One region of the Pseudomonas sp. NUPR-002 genome, then DNA from elsewhere that is predicted to be linked to it. Evidence: predicted binding sites of a transcription regulator. Region 1 holds the regulator's gene; the other holds the start of a gene.

What was found. Region 1 encodes sigma-54, which starts transcription at its own class of promoters, with help from an activator protein. Its sites were predicted from a motif close to ANTGGCATNNANNTTGCTNT; they were not measured.
Region 2: ACVWSC_RS08950 (CmpA/NrtA family ABC transporter substrate-binding protein) is a predicted target of sigma-54. The motif match lies at 5,794-5,813, and genes of this name have one in related genera.

What each region holds. Positions count from the first base shown of each region.
Region 1 covers NZ_CM150476.1:5,106,166-5,117,367, reverse strand. The annotation lists gene ACVWSC_RS23525 (FagA protein) at 1-337, shown strand, start outside; gene fumC (class II fumarate hydratase FumC) at 330-1,706, shown strand; gene ACVWSC_RS23515 (hypothetical protein) at 1,727-2,188, shown strand; gene ACVWSC_RS23510 (superoxide dismutase) at 2,191-2,802, shown strand; gene ACVWSC_RS23505 (ZIP family metal transporter) at 2,814-3,707, shown strand; gene ACVWSC_RS23500 (HPr family phosphocarrier protein) at 3,724-3,996, opposite strand; gene rapZ (RNase adapter RapZ) at 4,017-4,871, opposite strand; gene ptsN (PTS IIA-like nitrogen regulatory protein PtsN) at 4,875-5,339, opposite strand; gene hpf (ribosome hibernation-promoting factor, HPF/YfiA family) at 5,352-5,660, opposite strand; gene ACVWSC_RS23480 (RNA polymerase factor sigma-54) at 5,738-7,231, opposite strand; gene lptB (LPS export ABC transporter ATP-binding protein) at 7,411-8,136, opposite strand; gene lptA (lipopolysaccharide transport periplasmic protein LptA) at 8,137-8,661, opposite strand; gene lptC (LPS export ABC transporter periplasmic protein LptC) at 8,648-9,220, opposite strand; gene ACVWSC_RS23460 (KdsC family phosphatase) at 9,229-9,753, opposite strand; gene ACVWSC_RS23455 (KpsF/GutQ family sugar-phosphate isomerase) at 9,754-10,728, opposite strand; gene ACVWSC_RS23450 (ATP-binding cassette domain-containing protein) at 10,974-11,202, shown strand, end outside.
Region 2 covers NZ_CM150476.1:1,919,166-1,930,367, reverse strand. The annotation lists gene ACVWSC_RS08970 (sensor domain-containing diguanylate cyclase) at 1-1,541, opposite strand, end outside; gene rlmKL (bifunctional 23S rRNA (guanine(2069)-N(7))-methyltransferase RlmK/23S rRNA (guanine(2445)-N(2))-methyltransferase RlmL) at 1,648-3,849, opposite strand; gene rmf (ribosome modulation factor) at 4,391-4,606, shown strand; gene ACVWSC_RS08955 (quinone-dependent dihydroorotate dehydrogenase) at 4,702-5,724, opposite strand; gene ACVWSC_RS08950 (CmpA/NrtA family ABC transporter substrate-binding protein) at 5,876-7,090, shown strand; gene ACVWSC_RS08945 (ANTAR domain-containing response regulator) at 7,106-7,681, shown strand; gene ACVWSC_RS08940 (nitrate/nitrite transporter) at 7,930-9,141, shown strand; gene ACVWSC_RS08935 (bifunctional protein-serine/threonine kinase/phosphatase) at 9,151-10,821, shown strand; gene cobA (uroporphyrinogen-III C-methyltransferase) at 10,851-11,202, shown strand, end outside.

The DNA.
Region 1 (11,202 bases):
CCGCATCCGTTGCGCGATGGAGCCGGACGAGCCGCGCTTGATCGATCACTACCTGGCCGAAGGTCGTTATCTGGTGTGTTGCACCGATACCTCTGCCTGGACCGTCGCCCTGACTTCATTCCGCCTGCTTCTGGACACCGCTTGCGACCAAATGCTGCCTTGGCATTGGCGCTGCCTGTGCCTGGACCAGGCCTGGAAGCCACTGTTGCAGCTACGCAAGCTCGACGGTGGTGAGCACGGCCAGCGTTGGCAGCCATTTGCCCTGCAATTGGCCAACTGCACGCTGCTGCCTTCCATTTCTTTCGCTGAACTGATGCAAGGACTTGATGATGAGTAATACCCGTATCGAGCGTGACAGCATGGGTGAACTGCAGGTGCCGGCCGAGGCCCTGTATGGCGCTCAAACCCAGCGCGCGGTGAACAACTTCCCGATCAGCCAGCAGCGTATGCCAACCCAGTTCATTCGGGCGCTGCTGCTGGCCAAGGCCGCTGCGGCCAAAGCCAACATCGAACTGCAGCAACTGGACGAAGGGCAGGGCACTGCCATCGTCAAGGCGGTTGAACAATTGCTGGCCGGTGACTTCATCCAGCACTTCCCGGTGGACATCTACCAGACCGGTTCGGGCACCAGTTCGAACATGAACGCCAACGAAGTCATCGCCACCCTGGCCAGCCGGATCCTCGGCGACACGGTCAACCCGAACGATCACGTCAACTGTGGGCAAAGCAGCAACGACATTATCCCCACCACGATCCACGTGAGTGCGGCGCTGGCGTTGCATGAGCAGCTGCTGCCAGCGCTCAAGCACCTGGTGCAGGTCATCGAGCGCAAGGCGGTAGAGGTTCACCCCTTCATCAAGACCGGCCGTACCCACTTGATGGATGCCATGCCGGTGCGCATGAGCCAGGTGCTCGGCGGCTGGGCGGCGCAAATCAGGGGCGCCATCGCGCACCTGGAGTCGACTTTGCCGGCGCTGCAGGCACTGGCCCAGGGCGGCACTGCCGTGGGTACCGGTATCAACGCTCATCCTGAGTTTGCCGGACGATTCAGCCAGCAGCTCTCTGCGCTGACCAAGGTGCCGTTCACCCCGGGGCAGAACCTGTTCGCCCTGATCGGCTCGCAGGACACTGCGGTTGCCCTGTCGGGTCAGCTGAAAACCACGGCGGTAGCGCTGATGAAGATCGCCAACGACCTGCGCTGGATGAACTCCGGACCGCTGGCAGGCCTGGGAGAGATTGAATTGGAAGGCTTGCAGCCCGGTTCGTCGATCATGCCTGGCAAGGTCAACCCGGTGATTCCGGAAGCCACCGCCATGGTCGCCGCTCAGGTTATCGGCAACGACGCCACCATCGCCGTGGCCGGGCAGTCGGGCAACTTCGAGCTCAATGTGATGCTACCGATCATTGCCCAGAACCTGCTCAGCAGCATCGAGTTGATGGCCAATGTCAGCCGCCTGCTCGCCGACAAAGCGATTGCCAGCTTCAAGGTCAACGAGCCCAAGCTGAAAGAAGCCTTGGCGCGTAACCCGATCCTGGTCACCGCCCTGAACCCGATCATCGGCTACCAGAAAGCTGCGGAGATCGCCAAGACCGCCTACAAGCAGGGGCGTCCGATCATTGAGGTGGCCCTGGAGCACACCGATCTGCCACGCAGCCAGCTGGAAGTGCTGCTCGACCCGGAAAAGCTCACGGCTGGCGGTATCTGATACCGCACTGGAGGTTTGTCATGCAGCACTGGAAACGCACCACCGAAATTGCCAATCGCCTGTTCGATCAAGGCGAACTGGTCGATGCCCGCGAGTTGTATCTCCAGGCCCTGGCCTTGGCCCAGGTGTTGTTCGAGCGCTGGCATGACGCCGACGAAGCGGTGGCGGTGTGTGTGATTGCACATCACAACCTGGCCGACCTGCACTTGCGTTTGAACCAGCCGCAGGAGAGCGCAGAGTACCTCTGCGCCATCCACCAGCGGTTGTTGCAAGCCATGCAGGACCCTCGGCTGGCGCCAGCGCTGCGCGAAGCGGCGCTGCGCCACAGCAGCAAGACCTACACCGAATTACTGAATTTCATCAGTGAGTACGGCCAGTACCCGCGTACTGAGCGCCTGCTCCATCGCCATGGCCCTCAGCCGGTGGTTATCGCCGGTCAGGAACGCGCAGGGTCTTCAGCTCATCATTACGGAATCCACTGATAATGCCTCATACCTTGCCTGCATTGCCTTACGCCTACAATGCGCTGGAACCGCACATCGACACCCAGACCATGCAGATTCACCACAGCAAGCACCACCAGACCTACATCAATAACCTCAATGCAGCGCTTGAGGGCACCGAATGGGAAAAATGGCCGGTCGAGCAACTGGTGGCCGCAGTCAAACAACTGCCGCAGAACCTGCAGGCCGCAGTGATCAACCAGGGTGGCGGCCATGCCAACCATTCGCTGTTCTGGACGGTCATGTCGCCTCAGGGCGGTGGTGAGCCCCAAGGCTCGGTCGCCAAGGCGATTGATGAGCAATTGGGTGGCTTCGATGCCTTCAAGGAGGCGTTTACCAAGGCTGCACTCACCCGCTTCGGCAGCGGCTGGGCCTGGCTCAGCGTTACCCCGGAGAAGAAACTGGTGGTGGAAAGCAGTGGCAACCAGGACAGCCCGTTGATGAACGGCAACACGCCGATTCTGGGGCTGGACGTGTGGGAACACGCTTACTACCTGCTGTACCAGAACCGCCGTCCTGAATACATCAGCGCCTTCTACAACGTGATCGACTGGTCCGAAGTAGAGCGTCGCTACACCGCCGCCCTCGTGTGAGTCGAACCGGTATGCGCTCGGATGTGATGTCCATTGGTAGTGTGCGCCTGTTTCGCCTGGCGCTGGGGACCTTGTTGCTACTGGTCGGCTGTGCCTTGCTGGTGGCAAAAGGGTTTGCCTGGCTAGACCTTGAGCCGCGGATGATGCGTGCGCTTGAAGGCGGTGCCTTGTGCGCGCTGGGAACGGCATTGGGCGCGGTGCCGGTGCTGGTGATCCGGAGCATGCCGGTAGCCTTGGCCGATACCTTGCTAGGTTTTGGTGCCGGGGTAATGCTGGCGGCCACTGCATTTTCCCTGATCATTCCGGGGCTGGATGCTGCCGCCGCAATTGGCCTGGGGAAATGGGGCGCTGGGGGACTGATCAGTTTCGGTCTGCTGCTTGGCGCCTTCTGCCTTTACCTGGTCGATCTAAAAGTATCCGGCGCCTCACCTGAGGCCTTGGTGGGCAGTACGCAGCAGCCGGTGATCGCTGCACGGATCTGGGTGTTCGTGATCGCCATCATTGCCCACAACATTCCCGAAGGCATGGCCATTGGCGTGTCGGCGGGCGGTGGCATGCCGGATGCCGATAGCCTGGCGATGGGCATCGCCTTGCAGGATGTACCCGAAGGCCTGGTCATTGCGCTGGTGCTGGCTGGGGCCGGGATGGCGCGCTTCAAGGCGTTTGCCATTGGTGCGGCGTCCGGGTTGGTCGAGCCGTTGGCGGCAGTGATCTGCGCCTGGCTGGTGACGGTGGCCGAGTTGTTGCTGCCGTTAGGGCTAGCCTGTGCGGCGGGCGCGATGTTGCTGGTGGTGACTCAGGAAATCATTCCTGAATCACGCAGCAATGGCCATCATCGCCTGGCGAGCCTGGGGCTGTGCATTGGCTTCTGTTTGATGATGGTGATGGATACGGCGATGGCGTGAGGCGAAGCGAGGGCGGTTACTCGCCCTCGTCAAAGTAGTTGTTGATCAGTTCGACCAGCGCATCGAGTGCTGCGTCTTCTTCTTCACCCTCAGTGTGCAGGTGCACCTGGGTGCCTTTACCGGCGGCGAGCATCATCACCGCCATGATGCTCTTGCCGTCGATCATTTTTTCTGGCGCACGACCGATACGCACTGCACAGGGGAAGCGTCCGGCCACGCCGACAAACTTTGCCGCAGCCCGGGCGTGCAGCCCCAGCTTGTTGATGATGGTGATTTCACGAGCGGGCATCGCGGCGGTGGTCCTGTGGGCTAGAGGTCGCGGTGGCGAACCTGGACGTTCTTCAGAGATTGCTGCAGCAACTGGCCCAGGCGCTCGGTGAGGTACACCGAACGGTGGTGACCACCGGTACAGCCAATGGCAATGGTGACATACGCGCGGTTACTGGCGGCGAAGCGCGGCAACCACTTGAGCAGGTAACTGGAGATGTCCTGGAACATTTCCTCGACATCGGGCTGGGCGGCCAGGTACTCGATCACTGGCTGCTCCAGGCCGGAATGCTCACGCAGCTCCGGTTTCCAATACGGGTTGGGCAGGCAGCGCACATCGAACACCAGGTCGGCATCGACCGGCATGCCGCGCTTGAAGCCGAACGACTCGACCAGAAACGCAGTACCGGGCTCCGGCTGGTTCAGCAGACGCAGTTTGATCGAGTCACGCAACTGATACAGGTTCAGGTTGGTGGTGTCGATTTTCAGGTCGGCAAGGTCGGCAATCGGCCCCAACAAGTCACTCTCGACCCGGATCGCTTCGGCCAGCGAGCGATTGGCGTTGGTCAGTGGGTGACGTCTGCGGGTTTCGGAAAAACGCTTGAGCAGGGTGTCTTCATCGGCGTCCAGGTACAGTACATCGCACTGGATATGCCGACTGCGTGCATCTTCAAGCAGCTCGGGGAAGCGTGTCAGGTGGCTGGGCAGGTTGCGGGCATCGATCGATACCGCCACTTTGGGCTGCATCAGCTCGGTGTTGATCAGGGCATTTTCCGCCAATTGCGGAAGCAGCCCTGCCGGCAAGTTATCGATGCAGTAGTAACCGTTGTCCTCCAGAACTGCGAGGGCGGTGCTCTTGCCGGAGCCGGATCGGCCACTGACGATAATTAGGCGCATAGTTTAAAGCCCGTTTTGTGCGTCCAGTACAACCTGGTACAGGGCTTCACTGCTATCGGCGGCACGCAGCCGGTCACGCACGACCTTTTGGTCAAGCATGCTGGCAATTTGGCGCAAAAGCTCAAGGTGCGCATCGGTGGCCGCTTCTGGAACCAGCAGGACAAACAGCAAATCGACCGGGGCGCCATCGATGGCGTCGAAGTCGATCGGTGCATCCAGGTGCATCAGGGCGCTGATGGGGGATGAGCAGCCTTTGAGGCGGCAATGTGGAATGGCAATGCCATTACCAAAACCAGTCGACCCGAGTTTCTCCCGGGCAACCAGGCTTTCAAAAACGTCTTGCATCTCCAGGTCCGGGGCTTCCCGGTTGATCAGCGTGGCGATTTCCTGGAGTACGCGCTTTTTACTGCCACCCGGCACGTTCACCAGGGAACGGCCGGGGGTCAGGATGGTTTCAAGTCGGATCATGGATGAGGGGGATCAGCGGGCCGCTGCACCTTGCAGCAGGCTTTGCTGTTTTTCCTTGTGTTTTTTCAGTTGGCGGTCGAGCTTGTCGGTCAAGGCGTCGATCGCTGCATACATGTCTGAGTGTTCGGCATTTGCAACCACTTCGCCGCCGGGAATAAACAGCGTCGCTTCAATTTTCTGCTGCAGTTTCTCGACCTTCATGATCACCGTTACGTTGGTGATCTTGTCAAAGTGTCCTTCCAGCCGCTTCAGTTTCTGTTCGACGTACTCGCGCAGCGGTTGGGTGACTTCTACATGCTGTCCACTGATATTGACTTGCATACAGCTTCTCCTTTGTTGCCCGTGCATAAGAGGCAGGTGTTGCGCCTGCCACTGAACTGCGGTGGTTATCTCAGGGGCTACATCAGTCGCTTGCGTTCACTCGACGGTGCGATGCCGAGGGACTCGCGGTACTTGGCGACGGTGCGACGGGCTACCTGGATACCTTGTGCCTCCAGTAAACCAGCGATCTTGCTGTCACTCAATGGCTTTTTCTGATTTTCCGCAGCAACCAGTTTTTTGATGATCGCGCGGATCGCTGTAGACGAGCATTCACCGCCTTCGGAGGTGCTCACGTGGCTGGAGAAAAAGTACTTCAGCTCGTAAATTCCGCGCGGGGTATGCATGTATTTCTGGGTGGTGACCCGGGAAATGGTCGACTCGTGCATGCCCACCGCTTCAGCGATGTCGTGCAGCACCAGCGGCTTCATGGCTTCGTCGCCATGGTCGAGGAACCCGCGTTGGTGCTCGACGATCTGGGTGGCGACCTTCATCAGGGTTTCGTTGCGGCTTTGCAGGCTCTTGATGAACCAGCGGGCTTCCTGCAACTGGTTGCGCATGAAGGTGTTGTCGGCGCTGGTGTCGGCGCGGCGGACGAAGCCGGCGTACTGCGGGTTGACCCGCAAGCGTGGCACGGCTTCCTGGTTGAGCTCGACCACCCAGCGCTCGCTGTCTTTGCGCACGATGACATCGGGCACCACGTACTCAGCTTCACTGGATTCGATCTGCGAGCCGGGGCGTGGGTTGAGGCTCTGAACCAGTTCGATGACCTGGCGCAGCTCGTCTTCCTTGAGCTTCATGCGGCGCATCAGCTGGCTGTAGTCGCGGCTGCCGAGCAAGTCGATGTAGTCACGTACCAGGCGCTGTGCCTCGGCCATCCACGGGGTGCTGGCGGGCAGTTGGCGCAGTTGCAGCAGCAGGCATTCGCTGAGGTTGCGGGCGGCGACGCCGGCAGGCTCGAATTGCTGAATGCGGTGCAACACCGCTTCAACTTCATCGAGCTCGATATCCAGTTCGGGGTCGAACGACTCGCAGATTTCCTCGAGGGTTTCGTCGAGGTAGCCCTGGTTGTTGATGCAGTCGATCAGGGTGACGGCAATCAGCCGGTCAGTGTCGGACATCGGCGCCAGGTTCAACTGCCAGAGCAGGTGGCTTTGCAGACTCTCGCCCGCCGAAGTACGGGTGGTGAAGTCCCACTCGTCATCGTCGTTGCTGGGCAGGCTGCTGGCGCTGGTCTGGTAGATATCTTCCCAGGCGGTGTCGACCGGTAGCTCGTTGGGAATGCGCTCGCTCCATTCGCCGTCTTCCAGGTTGTCCACGGTTTGCGTGGTTTCCTGGAAGCTGGTGTCCTGAACTTCGGCAACAGGCTTGTTCTCGGCGTTGTCGGCCATCGGGTCGCTGTTGTCGAAGTCGTCGCCGTCTTCCTGACGTTCGAGCATCGGGTTGGATTCCAGCGCTTCCTGGATTTCCTGCTGGAGGTCCAGGGTAGACAGCTGGAGTAAGCGGATGGCCTGTTGCAACTGCGGGGTCATCGTCAGTTGCTGGCCCATTCTTAGGACGAGCGATGGTTTCATGGCAGGGGCTTAACACCTTTGTCGCCGGCGCACATGCGCCATCCACTACTAGGGCACCGAAGCGCCAATTTTAAGCAAGTTATATGCCTGAAATTGGAGCGTTTGCCTAGGGTGCTGTAACAATTAAGCCGGTTTTCACCGGGCCAGCCACCCAAGGCAAGCGCTGTGTCGCTTCGAACTTACAAGCGGAACTCGTGGCCCAGATACACCTCTTTGACCAGGTCGTTGGCCAGGATGGTTTCTGCATCGCCTTCGGCAATCAGCTGACCATCGTTGACGATGTAAGCGGTTTCGCAGATATCCAGCGTCTCGCGGACGTTGTGGTCGGTGATCAGTACACCGATGCCCTTGGCCTTGAGGTGGTGGATGATCTGCTTGATGTCGCCAACCGAAATCGGGTCGACACCGGCAAAGGGTTCGTCGAGCAGGATGAACTTCGGCGCAGTGGCCAGGGCGCGGGCGATCTCCACGCGGCGACGTTCGCCGCCGGAAAGGCTCATGCCGAGGTTGTCGCGAATGTGGCTGATGTGGAATTCCTGCAGCAGGCTTTCCAGCTCCTTGCGACGCCCGGCGGTATCGAGATCTTTGCGGGTTTCGAGGATCGCCATGATGTTGTCGGCAACCGACAGCTTGCGAAAGATCGACGCTTCCTGAGGCAGGTAGCCGATGCCAGCACGGGCGCGGCCGTGCATGGGCTGGTGGCTGACATCCAGGTCGTCGATCAGGACGCGGCCCTGATCGGCCTGAACCAGGCCGACGATCATGTAGAAGCAGGTGGTTTTGCCGGCGCCGTTAGGGCCGAGCAGGCCGACGATCTGGCCGCTGTCGATCGACATGCTGACATCGCGGACCACTTGTCGGCTCTTGTAGCTCTTGGCCAGGTGCTGGGCTTTGAGGGTCGCCATTTACTCGGCCTTCTTCTTCGGCTGGATCACCATGTCGATACGCTGACGTGGGGTGGTGACGTTACCGCCACGACCGGCAGTCGCTACCTGGGACTTGGTGTTGTAGACGATCTTCTCGCCTTCGGTGGTATTGCCTTCATTGACCACTTTGGCGCGGTCGGTCAGCACCACCAGGTCTTTTTGCGCCTGGTACTGGATGGTAACGGCATAGCCTTGCATCTTGTCTGGCTTGGCAGCGCTCTGTTGCTGCTCGAAGTAGGCCAGGTTGCCCACCGAGGTCACCACGTCGATGTCGCCGGATTCGGCGCGAGTGATGGTTACGGTGTTGCCTTTGATCATCATCGAACCCTGGGTGATGATGACGTCGCCGGTGTAGGTGGCAACCCCTTTCTTGTCATCCAGGTGCGCGTTGTCAGCCTGAATGCGGATAGGCTGGTCGCGGTCGTTCGGCAGGGCCCAGGCGCTCGCGCTTCCCAGTGCTGCGCTCAGGCTGAGCAAAAAGGGGAGGGTTTTAACGAGCCTCATACTGTCCTCTTACGTTGGACAGCAGGTCCATCCTGCCGTCTTTCAAATACGCTTTCATTCCGTTGCCCGTAGTTACGCCGTCGGCGCCGTCGATTCTAACGGCTTGCTCGGTTTGCGCATATTGCTTCTGCGGGAACACCGTCATCCGGCTGGTGGTAATGATCATGGTGCGGTTTTTTTCGTCGGTGCGGGCAACCCGCACAGAATCGATCAGTTCCACTTCTGAGCCGTCAGGGTTGACCTCACCTTTCTCGCTTTGCACATGCCAAGGGTAGGTGGTGCCACGGTACATTTGCAGGTCGGGCTTGGTCAGCAGGGTGACCTCGCTGACCATCAAATGCTCCACTTTGTCGGCGGTCATTTCGTACTGCATTTTGCCGTCAGGCAAAAACTGCACGCTGTGGGCGTTGGTGGCGTAATAGTCGATGGCCTTTTCGTCGACACGGGCTACCGGCTTGTCGAGAAAGCTTTCAGGGCCGATGTTCCAGTAGCCGACTGCCACCAGCAAGGCGGTAATCACACTGAACAGCGCAATGGTGCGGATTTTTTTACTGAACATGTGTCGCTCTACAGGTAATTGGCGTTGGCCGCGTCGAGATTGCCCTGGGCTTGCAGGATCAACTCGCAGAATTCGCGGGCGGCGCCTTCACCGCCACGGGCCTGGGTGATCCCGTGGGCGTGCTCGCGGACAAAGGCTGCAGCGTTGGCCACGGCCATGCCCAGGCCAACGCGGCGGATCACCGGCAGGTCTGGCAGGTCGTCGCCCAGATAGGCAACCTGTTCATAGCTTAGGTTGAGTTGGCCGAGAAGCTCGTCCAATACCACCAATTTATCTTCACGGCCCTGATACAGGTGGGGGATGCCGAGGTTCTTGGCGCGGCGCTCGACCACCGGGGTCTTGCGCCCACTGATGATTGCCGTGGTTACGCCCGAGGCCATGAGCATCTTGATGCCCTGGCCGTCGAGGGTGTTGAAGGTCTTGAATTCGCTGCCGTCTTCGAGGAAGTACAGGCGGCCATCAGTCAGTACGCCATCCACGTCGAACACAGCCAGTTTGATGGCCTTGCCGCGCTGGAGCAGGTCGTGGCTCATTTACATCACTCCCGCACGCAACAGGTCGTGCATGTTCAGGGCGCCAACCGGGCGCTCGTCCTTGTCGATGACCACCAGTGCGCTGATCTTGTGGTCTTCCATGATTTTCAGGGCTTCGGCGGCAAGCATTTCGGCGCGGGCGGTTTTGCCATGCACGGTCATGACCGCTTCGATCAGGGTGCTGTGCACGTCGATATTGCGGTCCAGGCTGCGGCGCAAGTCGCCGTCAGTGAAGATCCCGGCCAGCCGTCCGTCGGCTTCGACCACAACCGTCATGCCCAAACCTTTGCGGGACATTTCAAGTAGTGCGTCTTTGAGCAGGGTGCCGCGTTGCACCTGAGGCAGTTCATCGCCAGCGTGCATGACGTTCTCGACCTTCAGCAGCAGGCGGCGGCCCAAGGCGCCGCCCGGGTGCGAGAAGGCGAAGTCTTCAGCGGTGAAGCCGCGTGCTTCGAGCAGGGCAATCGCCAGGGCGTCGCCCAGTACCAGCGCAGCAGTGGTCGAGGAGGTCGGTGCCAGATTCAATGGGCAGGCTTCCTGGGCGACGCGCGCATCAAGGTTGACCTCGGCGGCTTTGGCCAGCGGCGAGTCAGGGTTGCCGGTCAGGCTGATCAGCTGGATGCCGAGGCGTTTGATCAGCGGCAGCAGGGTAACGATCTCGTTGGTCGACCCGGAGTTGGACAGGGCAAGAATGACGTCGTCGCGGGTGATCATGCCCATGTCGCCATGGCTGGCTTCGGCCGGGTGAACGAAGAAGGCCGGTGTACCGGTGCTGGCCAGCGTCGCGGCGATCTTGTTGCCGATATGCCCGGACTTGCCCATGCCGACCACCACGACCCGGCCTTTACTGGCCAGGATCAGCTCGCACGCCTTGACGAAATCGGCGTCGATGTGGGCAAGCAAGCCCTCAACCGCTTCAAGTTCGAAACGAATGGTGCGCTGCGCGGATTGGATCAGGTCGCTGGATTGGCTCATGTCGAAAATCGGATTGCCTGATGAAAAGGCGGCGATTATAGCGGTAATGCGCAAATCCCTCACCTTGTGATTGTCATACAGTCGCCGAGCAACCTTAACCCAGCCTGAACAAGCACTGCGCTGGCCTTGGGGCGCTGCTATCAGCGATGGTATAGTTCGCCGCCTGTTCGGCCCGCTCAGGGCGTGCGTGTCTCCATGAAGGGGGCGCGCGTCTGAGTGAGAAGGCTGCATTGCAAGGAGTCTAGATGAGCGTTGATAACGCCTACGCGGTCGAGCTGAAGGGTGTGACCTTCAAGCGCGGTTCGCGCAGTATCTTCAATAATGTCGATATTCGCATTCCCCGCGGCAAGGTCACCGGCATCATGGGACCTTCCGGGTGCGGCAAGACCACACTGTTGCGTCTGATGGGCGCACAGTTGCGCCCGTCCAGCGGTGAAGTCTGGGTGGCCGGGCAAAATCTGCCTGCGCTGTCGC
Region 2 (11,202 bases), 3.1 Mb from region 1:
AGCTTGTCCAGCAGGCGGTCACGGGCGGCCAGCGCATCATGCACGCGCTTGCGCTCGGTGACATCGATGCAGATCGCCAGGTGGCCAACCCACAGGCCGTGCTCATCGAGCACCGCCGTCACCAGCATATTGGCCAACAGGTGGCTGCCGTCTTTGCGCTGCAGTGTCCATTCGCCCGCCTCGTTGCCACCTTCCTGAACGGTCTGCGCGAAGATGGCCTGGGCCGGGGTGATGTCGCGGCCGTAGCGCTGCGTCAGCTCCCGCGCCCGACGCTGCAGCTCTTGAGGCGAGATCAACGCCTCCAGGGTCAGACTGCCCACTGCTTCGGCGCTGCTGTAGCCAAGCATGCGCTCGGCGCCAGCATTGAACATGCTGACCACGCCGCGCAGGTTGGTGGCAATGATCGCGACCTGGGTCGCGGCATCCAGCACACTGCGCAGCTGGTTGTGGGTTGTGCGCAAGGAGCTCTCACTGACGCGCAGCTCGCCGGTACGCTGCTCCACCAGGGTCAATGCGCGTTGCCGCTGGCTGAACAAGCTGAACAGCAAGGCACTGAGCATCACACTGAGCAAGCCGCCAAGAAACACCACAGCCGTGACGGCCGAAGAGCGGTTGGCCTGCATGAAGGCCTGGCTTGGGCGGATGTCGAGCTGATAATCGTGATCGGCCAGGTGCAACAAGTGAGTAGCCGCCAGCGGCGAAGCGGCGCCCTTGTTGTCCGATTGGAATAACACTTCGTGTTGAGCATCCGGCCCGGACAAGTCGCGAATACGCACTACCAGATTGTCCTGGGCGGTATTGGGCAAGCCCTCGGCCATCAACTGACGCACGCTGATCACCGCCATGACGTAGCCCTGAGGTTCAGGCGATGGATTGAGCGGGGAAAACACTGGCGCCACCATCAGCACACCACGGGCATAGGCGGGATCGACATCGGCAAGGTTCAGCGGTGCCGAGACCGCCATGCTGCCCGGCTTGGAGGCGCGCTGCAGGGTGTCCTCACGCAGGGGTTGCGAGAGCAGATCCAAGCCGAATGGCTGACGCTGCGGGCCTAAGGCCTGGGTAAACAGCACCGGGTAATACTGCGCCCGCGCGGGCGATACCGACAAATCGCCGCGATCGGACAGCTGTCGAATCGCGTAGGAAATCCCCAGGACCTGGCTCGCGCGCTGCTCGAACTCTGCACGCGCTGCACCCGGCACCCGCGGCGCCCAGGAATAGGCTTGGGTGCGGTGCAACAACGGACGGGCATAGCCATTGAATTCGTCGAGGGTAATTTCGTTGGCATACACAAAGAACCGGCGCAACCCATCCAGGCGTTGCACCTGATCCTCGAAGCGTTCTTCGATACGACTGTAACGCTCGCTGGCCAGCAACTCGAAGCGTTGACGCAGCTGTTGTCGGTACAACTCGTAGGTTGCCAACGCCAGAAACGCGGTCAACAGTCCGCCGACGGCCAATGCCACAAGGGCAACCAGCCAGGCGGACACTTCTTCGCTGAGAAAGCCGAGCATTTTTGGACGAACGCCATGCATCGACATAGTTGATTGCACTCATAACGCCAGCATTGTGCGTTTGCCAAAACCTCCCTCAGTTATAGCTATTCGCCACTAATCAAGCAATCTGCAACCCAGCACAAGCGCGCACTTAACGTGCTTGAATGCGCCACGCCCGGTGAATCTTGCTGTTACGGGCAAAATCCGGGTCCAGGGTCTGGGCACTGATTTCTTCTACCGCGTACCGCTCGGCCAGACGCTCGTCGAGCTGGAACTTGCGGAAGTTGTTGGAGAAATACAGCACGCCGCCCGGCGCCAAGCGCGCGATGGCCAGATCGAGCAATTCGACGTGGTCACGCTGAACGTCGAAAACACCTTCCATGCGCTTGGAGTTGGAGAAGGTCGGCGGGTCGATAAAGATCAGGTCAAACTCGTCACGGCAGGCTTGCAGCCAGGCCATCACATCACCCTGCTCCAGGCGGTTCTTGTCGGAGAAGCCGTTGAGCGACAGGTTGCGTCGTGCCCAATCCAGGTAAGTACGCGACAGGTCAACGCTGGTGGTGCTGCGCGCGCCGCCTTTGGCGGCGTGTACAGAGGCCGTTGCGGTGTAGCAGAACAGGTTGAGGAAACGCTTGCCCGCCGCCTCACGCTGGATGCGCATGCGCATCGGCCGGTGGTCGAGGAACAAGCCGGTGTCCAGGTAATCGGTGAGGTTGACCAGCAGTTTGACACCGCCCTCGCTGACTTCGAGGAATTGCCCCTGAGTGCTCTGGCGTTCGTACTGACGGGTGCCGCTCTGGCGTTCACGGCGCTTGACCACCACCCGGCTCTGGTCGATACCCAATGCCTGGGGAATTGCAGCCAAGGCATCGAACAAGCGAGCCTGGGCCTTCTCCGGGTCGACTGAACGCGGAGCGGCATATTCCTGCACGTGCACCCAGTCCTGATACAGATCGATTGCCAGGGCGTACTCCGGCATATCGGCGTCATACAGGCGATAGCAGCTGACCTGCTCGCGCTTGGCCCATTTGCCCAGCTGCTTGAGGTTCTTTTGCAAACGGTTGGCGAACATCTGCCCGCCTTCACTCAAGCGTGCCGGTTCACTGGCCACTGCTGCAGCACTGCGCGGGGTGTCATTGCCCTGGGCGTCACGCTCAGGCTGACGGCGTTCGCCAGTGACAAACTGGTCCGGCTGCACTTTGATCAGCAACAACTTGCACGGCAGCGCGCCGTTCCAGAACGCGTACTGCTTGTGACTGCGAATGCCCATGCGTTTGCCCAGGTCCGGAGCACCGGTAAACACCGCCGCCTCCCAGTTCAGGCACGATTGACGCAAGCGCTCGCCGAGGTTCTGGTAGAGGTAGAGCAGGCTGGCTTCATCACCCAGGCGCTCGCCGTAGGGTGGGTTGCAGATCACCAGGCCTTTCTGGTTCTGGTCAGGACGCGGCTCAAAACTGCCCACTTCCCCTTGATAGATCTTGACCCAGTCACTGAGCCCGGCACGTTCGACGTTGTTGCGACCCGGCTGGATCAACCGTGGGTCGGCCTCGTAGCCACGGATCCACAACGGTGGCCGGGCAAGCCCCGCCTGCGCCCGCGCCTGGGCCTCATCGTGCAGCTTGCGCCACAGCGCCGGCACATGGCCCAACCAGGCACTGAAGCCCCAGCGCTCACGCTTGAGGTTAGGGGCGATGTCGGCAGCAATCATCGCTGCCTCCACCAAAAAGGTGCCCACACCGCACATCGGGTCAGCCAGCGCACCGCCTTCAGCGGCAATACGCGGCCAGCCCGCACGAATCAGCACGGCGGCGGCAAGGTTTTCCTTGAGCGGCGCGGCGCCTTGCTGCAGGCGGTAACCGCGCTGGTGCAAGCTGTGCCCGGAGAGGTCCAGCGACAGGATGGCTTCGCCTCGATCCAGGCGCAGGTGCACGCGCAGATCCGGATTGAGCTTGTCGACCGACGGGCGCTCGCCTTCACGGGTGCGCAGCTTGTCGACAATGGCATCCTTGACCTTGAGGGCACCGAAATGGGTGTTGTCGATGCCGGAGCCGTGGCCGCTGAATTCGACAGCCAGCGAGCCACTGGCTTCCAGATGGTCTTGCCACTCCACCTCGTGCACGCCGTCGTACAGGTCGTCGGCGTTCTTCATGTTGAAGCGCTTGAGCACCAGCAACACACGGTTGCCCAGGCGTGACCATAGGCACAAGCGGTAGGCAGTTTCCATGTCGGCCGAGCCGCGGATGGCCGAGGTGTGTTCACGCACCTCTTCAAGGCCAAGGCCACGCGCCTCTTCGGCAAGCAGGCTTTCAAGGCCTTTGGGGCAGGTTAGGTAGAGTTCGAAACGGTCCGACATGTGGTATCCAGTGCCTTGAGCAATAAGTGGAGGGCAAGCGCATTGCCTTCCTGTGTTTAATCGAGCGCCGTTCCAGCGAGCGCTCGAATGGCACTGCAAGCGTGCCGGGCCACCCGGGCATCCAGACCTTTTGCCAGGGGCAGAAACGTCTTTGATTACCGGGCAGAATGAAAATTTCATGACGAGCCGGGTGAAAAATGACCCTTCGTCGTATTGACAGCCTTGTTACAAATTATCACCAGGCAATGGCCAAGTGACTTCAACGCCGATCAAACCCTGATCATAGCGGGCTTTTCGTCCCGTCCTGGGCCGAAGCATTTATTTACTTATCCTTTGACCCTAGGAAAGGTTACGCCCTTATGACAAAACGATCATTCACACTGTGTCGTGCATTGGTTAGAACTCATCTCAGGTTGTCACCGCAACGGGGCAACACTTCTGCTCGCCACGCCGGCAGCGAGCGCACACCGGCAGAACGATTCTGCCCGGCCTCAGACGAGGCCGACGGGACATTACAGTCAACAAGTGAGGGCAACACCCTATGAGAAGACTTAAGCGTGATCCGTTGGAAAAAGCATTTACACGAGGCTACCACTATGGGGTTGCCGGCAAATCCCGCGAGCTTTGCCCTTTTACTCTACCGTCGGTACGCCAAGCCTGGATTAACGGCTGGCGCGAAGGACGTGGCGACAACTGGGACGGTATGACCGGCACTGCGGGTATACACAGACTCAACGAACTTCACGCCGTTGGCTGAACGAGGATCTGAATTCATTCACCATGCGCGCCCCATCCGGGCGGCGGGCTAAGGCCCAGGGGCCCCTTCAAGGGGCCCTTTTTTATCCCTGCGATTCAGCGCCCCATGGCAGCGATGGCATCTACCGACTCACGGATCAGCGCCGGGCCCTTGTAGATGAAGCCCGAGTAGATCTGCACCAGGCTGGCGCCAGCGGCGATCTTCTCAGCGGCATGCTTGCCCTCGGTGATGCCACCGGCGGCAATGATCGGCAGTTTCCCACCCAACTCAGCCGACAGCACCTTGACGATATGGGTGCTCTTTTCCAGCACCGGCGCACCGGACAAACCACCAGCTTCATCACCATGTGGCAAGCCTTCGACCCCTTCGCGACCGAGGGTGGTGTTGGTGGCAATGACTGCATCCATGCCCGATTCGATCAGCGCCGCGGCTACCAGAGCGGTTTCTTCGTCGCTCATGTCGGGGGCAATCTTGATCGCCAGGGGCACGTGCTTGCCATATTGCCCAGCCAGTTGCCCGCGGCGCTCAGCCAGGGCATCGAGCAACTGCTTGAGCGAATCGCCGAACTGCAGGCTGCGCAGGCCCGGGGTATTGGGCGAGCTGACGTTGACGGTGATGTAGCTGGCCTGGTTATAGACCTTGTCCAGGCAGATCAAGTAGTCGTCTACTGCACGCTCGACCGGGGTGTCGAAGTTCTTGCCGATATTGATGCCCAACACACCACGGTACTTGGCCGCCTGCACCCGGTTGAGCAGGTTGTCCACACCCAGGTTGTTGAAGCCCATGCGGTTGATGATCGCCTCTGCCTCGGGCAGACGGAACAGGCGCGGCTTGGGGTTGCCAGGCTGAGGGCGCGGGGTGACCGTGCCGATTTCGACAAAGCCGAAACCCAACTGGGCAAAACCGTCGATGGCCGCGCCATTTTTGTCCAGGCCTGCCGCCAGGCCAACCGGGTTGGCGAACTCCAGGCCCATTACCGTGACCGGCAACGAGGCCGGGGCCTTGGTCAGCAGCCCGTTCAAACCCAGACGGCCACCGGCGCCGATCAGGTCAAGGGACAGGTCGTGGGAGGTCTCCGGGGAGAGCTTGAACAACAGCTGGCGGGCCAGGGTATACATGGGCGGGCTTAGCTCGACGTGAGTGAGGGGGCGATTATATAGACGGCGCGGTCCGGGGGACAGCGCCGCCTTGGCATATGGGTTGCTTTGTTGACCTGTAACACCGGCTCCGCACGCGACCCGGCCCGCCCTCCGACACAGGCGCGACACTGTGAACAACGACACCCCCACCACCCCACTGGCCTGGGTCAACGGCAGCGATGCGCCGGAAAAGCACAGCCTGAACATCGGCTTCATGGCGTTGAGCGACTGCGCCTCCGTGGTCGTCGCTGCGACCCAGGGCTTCGCCCAGCCCTACGGCCTGAGCCTGAACCTCAAGCGCCAGAGTTCCTGGGCCGGCCTGCGCGACAAACTGGTCAGCGGCGAGCTGGATGCTGCCCACTGCCTGTACGGCCTGGTTTACGCCGTGCACCTGGGGATTGGTGGTACCGGCGCAACGGATATGTCCGTGCTGATGGGCCTGAACCAAAACGCCCAAGGCATCAATCTGTCCTCTGCCCTGCAGCGCAAAGGCGTGACCCGCCCTGAAGCGCTGGAGCGTTTCGTGCACCAAAGCGGCACAAAACTCACCTTCGCCCAAACCTTTCCGACCGGCACACATGCCATGTGGCTGTATTACTGGCTCGCCAGCCAGGGCATCCACCCGCTCCATGACGTCAACAGCGTGGTTGTGCCCCCCGCGCAAATGCTCACCCATTTGCAGGCTGGGCGCATCGACGGTTTCTGCGTTGGCGAGCCCTGGTCAGCCGATGCGATCGAACAGGGCCAAGGTTTTACCCTGGCCACCAGCCAGTCAATCTGGCCTGATCACCCGGAAAAAGTCCTTGCCTGCACGCGCAGCTTTGTCGAGCAGTACCCCAACACCGCCAGGGCGCTGATCAAGGCCATCCTCGCCGCCAGCCGGTTCATTGAGCAGAGCCCGGAGAATCGCCGCAGCACCGCGCAATTGCTCAGCGGCAAGGCCTACCTGAACAGCCCACTGAACAGTATCGAACCGCGCCTGCTCGGCCATTACCACGACGGTCTGGGCAATCACTGGCACGACCCGCATGCCTTGCGCCTGCACGACCATGGCCGGGCCAACCTGCCTTACCTGTCTGACGGCATGTGGTTCATGACCCAGTTCCGCCGCTGGGGCCTGTTGCGCGAAGACCCTGACTACCTGGCCGTGGCCAGCCAGGTGCAACAATTGGCCCTGTACCGTGACGCCGCCACTGCCATTGGCGTGCCCTGCACAGAACAAAACATGCGCCGTAGCCAACTGATCGATGGCCGCTACTGGGACGGTAGCGACCCTGCCGCTTACGCCCGCAGCTTCGCCCTGCATGCGCTGGCCGAAACGCCCGCTGCCCTTGCCCGTCGCTGATAAGGAGACGCCCCGATGCTGCGAATCCTGTTGATCGATGACACCGAGAAAAAAGTCGGGCGCCTGAAGGCCGCACTGGTTGAAGCCGGCTTTGAAGTGATCGAGGCGTCAGGGCTGACCATCGACCTGCCAGCCCGCGTCGAATTGGTGCACCCAGACGTAGTGCTGATCGATACCGAGTCACCGGGCCGGGATGTCATGGAACAAGTGATCCTGGTCAGCCGCGACCAACCGCGCCCGATTGTCATGTTCACTGACGAGCATGATCCAGGCGTAATGCGCCAGGCGATCAAGGCCGGGGTCAGCGCCTACATCGTGGAAGGCATCCATGCCGCGCGCCTGCAGCCGATACTCGACGTGGCCATGGCGCGCTTTGAAAGCGACCAGGCACTCAAGGCCCAACTGCAAGCACGCGACCAGCAACTGGCCGAACGCAAGCGCATCGAGTTGGCCAAAGGCCTGCTGATGAAAATGAAAGACTGCAACGAAGAGCAGGCTTACACCTTGATGCGCCGCCAGGCCATGAGCAAACAGCAGAAACTGATCCAGGTCGCCGAACAGATCATCGCCATGAGCGATTTACTCGGCTAACGCCTGTAGGAGCGGGCTTGCCCCGCGATAGCCAGCGTTCAGGCACACCGCAATCGCGGGGCAAGCCCGCTCCCACCGTGGACTCCCAGACGTTCTGGCCCGGGTTTTGCTGAGCATTGAGTACAGGTAGCCAACGGCGGTTGCCCCCTTACACGACAAAGACGTCGCACTCCCCTCGCAGCAGCGAGCCGGATGGCGACGTCTTTTTCGTTTCTTCCCCTTGGGTGTAACGCTTAACGAGGTGTTCGATGAATACGAGTTTCTGGAAGTCCGGGCATATCCCCACGCTGTTCGCCGCCTTTCTGTATTTCGACCTCAGCTTCATGGTCTGGTACCTGCTCGGCCCCATGGCGGTGCAGATTGCCACCGACCTGCAACTGACCACCCAACAACGCGGCCTGATGGTCGCCACGCCGATTCTGGCCGGTGCCATCCTGCGCTTTGGCATGGGCATTCTGGTGGATCGCCTGTCACCGAAAACCGCCGGCCTGATTGGCCAGGTGATCGTCATCATTGCCCTGTTCTGCGCCTGGAACCTGGGGATTCACAGCTATGAGCACGCCTTGTTGCTCGGGGTGTTCCTCGGCGTTGCCGGTGCCTCCTTCGCCGTGTCTCTGCCACTGGCTTCGCAGTGGTACCCCGCGCAACACCAGGGCAAGGCCATGGGTATCGCTGGCGCCGGTAACTCCGGCACCGTGTTCGCTGCCCTCCTGGCACCGGTGCTGGCTGCCAGCTTTGGCTGGAACAACGTGTTCGGCTTTGCCGTGATCCCACTGGTATTGACCCTGGTGCTGTTCGCCCTGCTGGCACGCAATGCGCCACAACGCCCAAAACCCAAGGCCATGGCCGACTACCTCAAAGCCCTGGGAGATCGCGACAGCTGGTGGTTCATGTTTTTCTACAGCGTCACCTTTGGTGGTTTCATCGGCCTGGCCAGCGCCCTGCCCGGCTACTTCAATGACCAGTACGGCCTGAGCCCGGTCACCGCAGGCTATTACACCGCCGCCTGCGTATTCGCTGGCAGCCTGATGCGCCCACTGGGTGGCGCCCTGGCCGATCGCTTCGGGGGCATCCGCACGCTGCTGGCAATGTATACCGTCGCCGCGCTGTGCATCGCCGCAGTCGGCTTCAACCTGCCCAGCTCGGTCGCGGCCTTGGCCTTGTTCGTCAGCGCCATGCTCGGTCTTGGTGCGGGTAACGGCGCGGTATTCCAGCTGGTGCCGCAACGCTTTCGTCAGGAAATCGGGGTCATGACTGGCCTGATCGGCATGGCCGGCGGGATCGGCGGCTTCCTGCTTGCTGCAGGCCTGGGCGCCATCAAGCAGCACAGCGGCGACTACCAACTGGGCTTGTGGTTGTTCGCAAGCCTGGGCGTGCTGGCCTGGTTCGGCCTGATTGGCGTCAAACAACGCTGGCGCACCACCTGGGGCTCGGCTGCAGTCACCGCAGCACGGGTCTGAGGCCGCACCATGAGCCTGCAACTGAGCTTCGCCCAAGCCAGCGCCACAGGGCCGCGGGAAGAGAACCAGGACGCCTTGCGCCTGGTAACGCCAAACCCGGAGCTGGCCGCCAGCAAAGGCTATCTGTTTGCCCTCGCCGACGGCGTCAGCCAATGCGCCGACGGCGGCCTGGCAGCGCGTGCCAGCCTGCAGTCGCTGGCCTTGGACTATTACGCCACGCCACCGACCTGGGGCGTGGCCCAGGCCCTAGACCGCCTGCTGCTGGCGCAGAACCGCTGGTTGCGCGCCAATGGCGGCGGTCAACCCCTGCTCACCACCCTCAGTGCCCTGGTGCTGCGCGGGCGGCGCTTCACCCTCGCGCATGTCGGCGACTGCCGGATCTATCGCTGGTGTGCAGGCCAGTTGCAGCGCATCAGTGAAGATCATGTCTGGGACCAACCGGGCATGCAGCATGTGCTCAAACGCGCCCTGGGCCTTGATCAGCACCTGCAGGTCGACTATCTGGAAGGCGACCTGCACGCCGGAGAATGTTTCGTGCTGCTCAGCGATGGCGTCTGGGCCAGCCTCAGCGAGTCGCAAATCAGGGCGGTGCTGCGTGAACAGATCGACCTGCAGGACGCAGCCCAGACGCTGGTCAGCTCCGCCCATCACAGCGGCAGCCAGGACAACGCCAGCGCCCTGCTGGTGCGCATCGACCACCTGGGCGAAAGCAACCTCGGCGACTCGCTGGCGCAGTTGCAGCAATGGCCGCTGCCGGATACCTTGCGCAACGGCCAATCCATCGACGGCTGGAGCGTGGCGCAACTGCTCAATCAAAGCCGGCAATCACTGCTCTACCGCGTCCATGACCACCAGCAAATCGCCTGGCTGTTGAAGACCCTGCCCACCCCACGCGAGAACGAACCGGGCGCAGTGCAAAGCCTGCTGCTCGAAGAATGGTTCTTGCGCCGGGTTGCCGGGCGCTACTTCCCGGAAGTACACCCAGCCAGTCAACGCCAGCACCTGTACTACCTGATGCGCGAATACCCAGGACAAACATTGGCGCAGTTGTTCCAGCGTAATGGCCCGCTCCCCCTGGCGCAGTGGCAATCGTTGGCCCAACAGCTGTTACAGGCCGTGGGCCTGCTGCACCGGCGCAACATCCTGCATCGCGACATCAAGCCGGAGAACCTGCACCTGGGTGATGACGGCCAACTGCGCCTGCTGGATTTTGGCTTAGCCTTCTGCCCCGGGCTCTCTGAAGACCGCGCCCATGAACTGCCGGGCACTCCGTCATTCATTGCCCCGGAAGCCTTCGACGGCGAGCCGCCCAGCGCCCAACAGGATCTGTACAGCGTAGGCGTCACGCTGTTCTACCTGCTGACCGGCCATTACCCCTACGGCGAGATCGAAGCGTTTCAACGCCCACGTTTCAGCCAACCGGCCAGCGCAGCGCGGCACCGTCCCGACCTGCCCGAATGGCTGGAACACAACCTTGAGCAAGCACTGCTTGCCGACCCGCAACAACGTTTTGAAACCGCCGAACAATGGCTTTTGCTGCTGGAACAAGGCGAACGCCAGCACCTGTCAGTCCGCCCTCGCCCGCTACTTGAGCGCGAACCGTTGAAGGTCTGGCGTGGCCTGGCGCTCATGTCGCTGTTACTCAACCTGATCCTGCTGATCTGCCTGCTAAAAGGCTGACAGCGCCCTTTGCCGATGAGGAAAACCCGATGAATGCAAAAGTCTGGCTGATAGGTGCTGGTCCTGGCGACCCGGAGCTGTTGACCCTCAAAGCCGTCCGCGCTTTGCACGAAGCCGACGTGGTGCTGATCGATGATCTGGTCAACCCACAAATACTCGCCCACTGCCCTCAGGCGCGGGTCATAGCGGTCGGTAAACGCGGTGGCTGCCGCTCCACACCTCAGGCCTTCATCCAACGCCTGATGCTGCGCTATGCCCGCCAGGGCCGTTGCGTGGCGCGACTCAAAGGCGGTGACCCGTGCATTTTCGGGCGTGGCGGTGAAGAGGCGGCCTGGCTGCAGGCTCACGGCATTGAAACCGAACTGGTCAACGGCATTACCG